Regions from separate parts of the Psychrobium sp. 1_MG-2023 genome, predicted to be linked through region 1. Evidence: predicted binding sites of a transcription regulator. Region 1 holds the regulator's gene; the other holds the start of a gene.
What was found. Region 1 encodes ArgR, which controls arginine synthesis, uptake and breakdown. Its sites were predicted from a motif close to ANTGAATANNTATTCANT; they were not measured.

Region 1 (3,398 bases):
TATCCGCACCAATTATCCGGTGGGCAGCAGCAACGTGTGGCCATTGCTAGGGCGTTAGCTTATCAACCTGATTTAATGTTATTGGATGAGCCATTTTCTAATATCGATAGTCAGTCTCGTGGCGAGATAATGATTGAGATCCGTCAAATTTTAAAGCAGCAGCAAGTCCCAGCAGTGTTTGTTACTCATAGTAAAGACGAAGCTTTTGCTTTCGCTGATAAACTCGCTATTTTTAATCAAGGGAAAATTGAGCAGATTGGAACAGCACAAACGCTATATCAAAATCCTGCGTCTCCTTATGTAGCAAACTTTATGGGTAAGGCTAATTACATTAAAATTAATGGCGTCAATGGTGAGCGAGTGATGACACGCCTTGGTGATATTGTCATTGATGATAAAACTATGCGTGAGCACCATTGCACAGTGATGCTACGTCCTGAACAGCTAAAATTATCTCACCAACAAGGTGGCGATTTCAAAGTAGAACATTGTTTTTTTAGTGGAAGCCATTGGGTGTATCGAGTACGTGATGAAAAAGATACTGCGTTAGCATTAGAAGTACACAGCAATGAGGAATTTGTTGTGGGGCAATCACTTGATGTTGGTGTCGAAGAGCATGCATTAGTTACTTTTAATATGGCTGGGTAGATAAAATATTTAGCAGGACTTTTCCTATTCTTGCTTGATAAGATAGAATATTCGATTATTCAAACATAAGACGGGGCGTCACCATGGCAAGAGAGCAAGCGGGTATTTGTGCGGAAGGGAATTTACACGGACAATATTTGCTGTTTGATTGTGTAGAAGGTCAAGAGCATGCAATTCGTGCTCAGTTAAGTGAGGTTAGTCATTACCTTGATGAAATGACCGAACTTTATAGTGATGTTGCCTTTTCCGCTTTTATTGCTGTCGGTGCAAATTACTGGGATGCATTATACCCCGACTCTCGCCCTGCTTTACTCAGACCTTTTCCTTCGTTAACCCATGGCGATCGTCATGCACCTGCATGTCCGTTCGATCTGTTCATTCAAATTCGTTGTGACCGCCAAGATATTAACTATATGGTAAGTCATGAGATTTGCTTAATGTTTGAAGATTTGGCAAATTTGGTTGAAGAGCTTAAAAGCTTTCGCTATTTAGACAATCGTGATTTAACTGGTTTTGTTGATGGCACTGAAAACCCGAAAGGGCTACATCGGCAAGAAGTGGCGCTAGTGAGCGATGACGATAAAGAGTTCCGTGGCGGCAGTTATATCCATATTCAGCGTTATCAGCATGACCTAAAGAAGTGGAATAATCTAAAGGTGAAAAAGCAGGAGGATATTATTGGTCGAACCAAACAGGAGAACCATGAGTATTCATCGTTTAATAAACCTAAAACGTCACATATTAGACGCACCAGTCTCAAAGATAATCAGGGTAAATCGTTAGAGATATTACGTCAGTCGATGCCTTACGGAGATATGAAAGAGCAAGGGTTGTTTTTTATTTCTTGTTGCCATACGCCGCTTAATTTTGAGTTGATGCTTCGCAGTATGATCGTAGGTGACAATAATGGGCATTATGATCATTTGTTGAAATATACACAGGCTGTCACAGGGGCGGCTTTCTTTGCCCCTTCAATGAGTTTTTTAAATAAAAAAGCCCATCAATGACGGGCTGCTATCGTTGGGGAGTTACGTTAAAGACTGACGTTAAATAATTCTTTAATCGTGTTTAACGTTTTATCTATCTCACTGACTTGGGCTGGCGCGATAAAAATAGTATCATCACCGGCAATGGTGCCGAGGATACCTTCGGTCTTACCGATAGAGTCGAGTAAGCGAGCAATTAATTGCGCGGCACCTGGGCTAGTACGAATCACGATCAATGAGTTATTATGGTCAAGATCGATAACAAGGTTCTTAAGGGGACTACTTGTCGTAGGGACACCTAGCTCGGCAGGTAAACAATAAACCATTTCTTGTTTAGCGTTGCGAGTGCGAACTGCGCCGAATTTGCTTAGCATACGGGATACTTTTGATTGATTAATACTTTCGAAACCAATCTCTTGTAATGCAAGAACAATATCGCCTTGTGATCCAAAACGTTCTTCTTTTAATAGCGCTTTAAAGGCTTTGATTAATTGGTCTTGTTTTTGCGAACTTCTCATGCTGTTCCAGTTATTTTTATTATTAAAGATACTATTCACTATTTTGCATAAAAATCTAAAATTATTCAATATTTATTTATTTGTTTGCATAAAACATTTTAGCCTTTATACTCCTGCATAGTTAGTACCATAATACGGTTGAAAATCATTCTCATCTTGTGATTGTAAACCTCAAATAAGTCTGTCACTAAAACGTTTGTTTTATTGAGGTATGGCTTAGCGTCAAAATTAGGGTATACTTTGGCGGAATTTTTATGGGCTAGTTCACATTATGATGTGATGATTTCTACCTATTAATCTCGTCTTTAGTCTGATAGTCATCTGGCGTTTTTAAGATTAAAGTAAGAGGAATGGGAGCTATCCTAAATTTATTATTAATCTCTGAGGGAGAAAGTTATGAAAGTTGCAGTATTAGGCGCAGCTGGCGGTATCGGCCAAGCACTAGGTTTATTATTAAAAACTCAATTACCAGCGGGTTCTGAATTATCTTTATATGATATTGCTCCTGTAACTCCAGGTGTTGCTGCTGACCTTAGCCACATCCCAACAGATGTAAAAGTAACTGGTTTTGGCGGTGAAGATTCAGCACCAGCACTTGAAGGTGCTGACGTTGTTCTTATCTCTGCTGGTGTTGCTCGTAAGCCTGGTATGGACCGTTCAGATCTTTTCAACATCAATGCTGGTATCGTTAAGAACCTAGTTGCTGTATGTGCTGACACTTGTCCTAAAGCCCTAATCGGTATTATCACTAACCCAGTTAACACGACAGTTGCTATCGCTGCTGAAGTATTAAAAGAGAAAGGTGTTTACGATCCTGCGCGTCTATTCGGTGTTACTACACTAGACGTTATCCGTGCTAATACGTTCGTTGCTGAAGCTAAAGGTTTAAACCCAGCTGATGTTGAAGTGCCAGTAATCGGTGGTCACTCTGGTGTGACAATTCTTCCTCTATTATCTCAGTCTGGTTCTGAGTTCACAGCTGAAGAAACTGCAGCATTAACAACTCGTATCCAAAACGCTGGTACTGAAGTTGTTGAAGCTAAAGCGGGTGGCGGTTCTGCTACACTTTCTATGGGTCAAGCGGCTGCTCGCTTTGGTCTATCTCTTGTTCGTGCCCTTAACGGCGAAGAAGGTGTTGTTGAGTGTACTTACGTTGAAGGTCCTGGTGAGAAAGCTCGTTTCTTCGCACAGCCTGTACGTTTAGGTAAAAACGGCGTAGAAGAAGTATTAAGCTACGGTGACCTAA
Region 2 (3,398 bases), on a different contig from region 1:
TTTACAAGGTCAGCGTCATGGTGCTTATTTGCTAGCAAATTTAGTAATGCCTGGCTTTACGACAGAGCAAAAAAAGCTTGTGGTGGCATTGGTCGGTAATTACAAGAATCCACTTAATTCAGGTTTACTCGAACAGCAAGCGTGCTGTAGTGCAGAGAGAGTGCATGATCTGATTAGCTGTTTACGTTTGGCTGTGATCATTAGTGGCCGTTATCAAGGGCAGCGTGCAGAGCAAATAGTTATCAGCAAGCAGGCTAATGGGCTCGTGGTAAATGTAGAAAAAAGCCTGGCAGCAACAGCGCCATTATTATTGGCTGAATTAACAACAGAGGTTGAACTTAACCCTCGGGTGTTTTTAGCTTAATTAAATGAATAACGTTGTTGGAACAAGAAAAACCGAGATTGAATAGTCTCGGTTTTTTATCTTTCCATTACATCGTTCAACATTATGATTACAATTGAGCGGGTGCTTAAAGTGCTAGGTGGAGTGAAGCCACTTTATTAAATCGCTGATCTGATAGTGATAATCAAGTGCCGTCGCAGTAGCTTGAGCGTTAATGATTTTTGTATCGTTTTCTTGTTGAACGATTCCTGCGTCATTAAATGTAGGAGGCTCTAACCCTAACCTTTGAGCAGCTTTAATATAAAACTCTCTTCGTGTTGGATGACTAGGAGCACAGCCAATGGCTTGGTGTCCCCAGTATTGTTTATCAATAATCCTTTCTATTAAACCGATACAGTCTTGCTGATGAATTAAGTTAACTGCTGCGTTGGCTTGTGATAAAGCGGATTTACCTGCGAGGAAACGCCCGGGATGGCGTTGTTCGTTAATTAATCCTGTTAAATGAAGAGTTGTCGCGTCGAGTGCTGACTGGTGCAACCATTGAGAGAAATTAACCATAGCTTGCCCCGTGGCAGTCATAGGGTTGGCAGTTGTTTGCTCGGTAATCATGCCGTGGCAATTTGCCCAGACAGATGAGGAGCTAATAAATAATAATTGCCGGACCTTATTATTTAAAGCAAGTTGTGCCAACACTTTGAGTTGTTCGAAATAATCAGTCTGCCCTCGCTGTGGTGGTATGGTGATGATCATTAAGTCAGCATTTATTTGTGGCCACATGGCTTGATCTTGCTGTATGAGCTTTTGGCTATTAAGTAAAATTAAATCAAAACCTTGCTCATTCAGCGGCGCGAGTTTGTCTGTACTGGTGGTCGTTGCTGTGACTTTATGGCCTGATTGTGCAAGGGCTTTAGACAAAGGGCTACCTAGCCATCCACTACCAATCACGATAATATTTTTATTCATAATGTAGTTAATAAATAATTATGCATTTTTGTTGCATAATTATATGTTGTCGTTATACTGAGGTTGTTGGCAATATTGCCTTAATAGTTTTAGTTAGAAAAGTGCAATGAGCCATTTTATCTCTTTAAGTAAACACACCTTTAACCGACGACGATAAACACATTGTTTATTGCGTCGGTCTTTTCGCGTTACCGACATTTCTATTTATTTAAGTTAACCCTATTTAAGTGATTTTAATATTATGATTAGTATAGCTATTGTTGGCGCTAGTGGATACACCGGTGCTGAAATGTGTCAATTAGTAGAACAGCATCCACAATTGAGAGTTAGTGGTTTATATGTTTCAGAAAATAGCGAAGATAAAGGCCGAGATATTAATGCACTTTATCCGCAATTTAGTGGGCGTTTTTCACATCAGTTGCAGCCTTTAACAAATGAAGCAATGGCTGCAATTAAAGAAAATAATGATGCAGTTGTACTTGCTACAAGCCATGAAGTAAGTCATGCACTTGCAGCTGAGTTCCATCAAGCGGGCTTAAGTGTCTTTGACTTATCGGGCGCATACCGTTTTAAAGAGGGTAGCTACATTGATGAGTATTATGGTTTCAATCATCAACACCCTGAGTTATTAAGCGAAGCGGTTTATGGGTTAGCGGAGTGGAATGCACAAGCCATCAGAACGTCTAAGTTAATTGCGGTACCTGGTTGTTACCCAACAGCATCCTTGCTTGCACTTAAACCTTTATTTGAAAATAACCTGTTAGATAGTAATCAGTGGCCGGTGATTAATGCTGTGAGTGGTGTCACAGGTGCTGGTCGTAAAGCGAGCATGGTAAATAGCTTTTGTGAAGTCAGCTTAACTCCGTATGGCGTGCTTGGCCACCGCCATCAACCTGAAATAACAACGCAACTGGGTTGCCCTGTTATTTTTACACCTCATTTAGGTAATTTTAAACGTGGAATTTTGGCAACCATTACCGTCAAATTAAACGATAAGGTTACAGCAGAGCAACTAGCAGCTGCTTATGGGGTTTACGAAGATAAACCATTAGTTCGAGTGAGAGATGAAAGTTGGCCTAAAATTGACCAAGTGGCAGGCACACCATTTTGCGATATCGCTTGGAAATATGATGCTCAGAGTGGTCATTTAGTGGTGGCTTCAGCCATTGATAACCTACTTAAAGGTGCTGCTGGTCAGGGCTTACAATGTATCTTAATTCACTTTGGCTTGACGGAGGTAGCATGAAACAACCGTTAGTTATTAAAGTTGGTGGTGCATTACTTGAATCAACCAGTGGTCAGCAGGCACTTTTTACGACGATTGCACAATTAACAGAGCAAGATATTCATGTCGTTTTAGTGCATGGGGGGGGTTGCTTAGTTGAAGAGTGGCTGAGCCAAGCTGGTATGCAAAGTGAAAAGCTTGATGGCCTTCGAGTTACGCCCCAAAGCCAAATTGATCTAGTTGCTGGTGCACTTGCCGGTGCTGCAAATAAAAAGTTAGTTGCGTGTGCTAAATCAACGGGTCTAAAGACAGTCGGTTTAAGTTTAGCTGATGGTGACATAGTCACCAGTGACTACCTTGATAGCCGTTTAGGTCAGGTTGGTCAGTGCCAAGCCCATGAGCGTAGTTTGCTTATCTCGTTGTTAGCCAGTGGCTTTGTACCGGTAATTAGCTCAATTGCTGATGATGGAGCAGGTAACTTACTAAATGTTAATGCAGATCAAGCCGCGCAAGTGATTGCTCAGTTATTAAATGCAAAGCTGATTTTATTATCCGATGTTCCCGGTGTATTAGATGGTGATAAGCAGCTAATTAGTAAATTATCGCCAGAACTAGCTCAGCAATTAGTTGCTGATGATGTGATTGTTGGCGGTATGAAAGTAAAGGTTGATACAGCTTTCGCAACAGCAAACGCTCTTGGTGATTCTATTGTGATTGCCAGCTGGCAAGAGCCACAACAATTATTAGCCTTAGTAGACGGTGGTGTGTGCGGCACCTTAATTGAAAGTAACGCGGTTTAAAGAGAAAGATTATGGAAAAGTTACAACATTTATTGACCCTAAAAGATTTAAGCCAAGAGCAACTGCT

Region 2: the regulator ArgR is predicted to act here: its motif matches at 1,316-1,333, upstream of argC (N-acetyl-gamma-glutamyl-phosphate reductase).

The regions. Positions count from the first base shown of each region.
Region 1 is NZ_JAUYVJ010000008.1:104,600-107,997, reverse strand. Features, by position in the region: gene Q8W26_RS06165 (ABC transporter ATP-binding protein) at 1-648, shown strand, start outside; gene Q8W26_RS06160 (Dyp-type peroxidase) at 732-1,655, shown strand; gene argR (transcriptional regulator ArgR) at 1,682-2,152, opposite strand; gene mdh (malate dehydrogenase) at 2,549-3,398, shown strand, end outside.
Region 2 is NZ_JAUYVJ010000011.1:21,634-25,031, reverse strand. Features, by position in the region: gene Q8W26_RS07605 (guanosine-5'-triphosphate,3'-diphosphate pyrophosphatase) at 1-364, shown strand, start outside; gene Q8W26_RS07600 (NAD(P)H-binding protein) at 479-1,306, opposite strand; gene argC (N-acetyl-gamma-glutamyl-phosphate reductase) at 1,548-2,552, shown strand; gene argB (acetylglutamate kinase) at 2,549-3,331, shown strand; gene Q8W26_RS07585 (ornithine carbamoyltransferase) at 3,343-3,398, shown strand, end outside.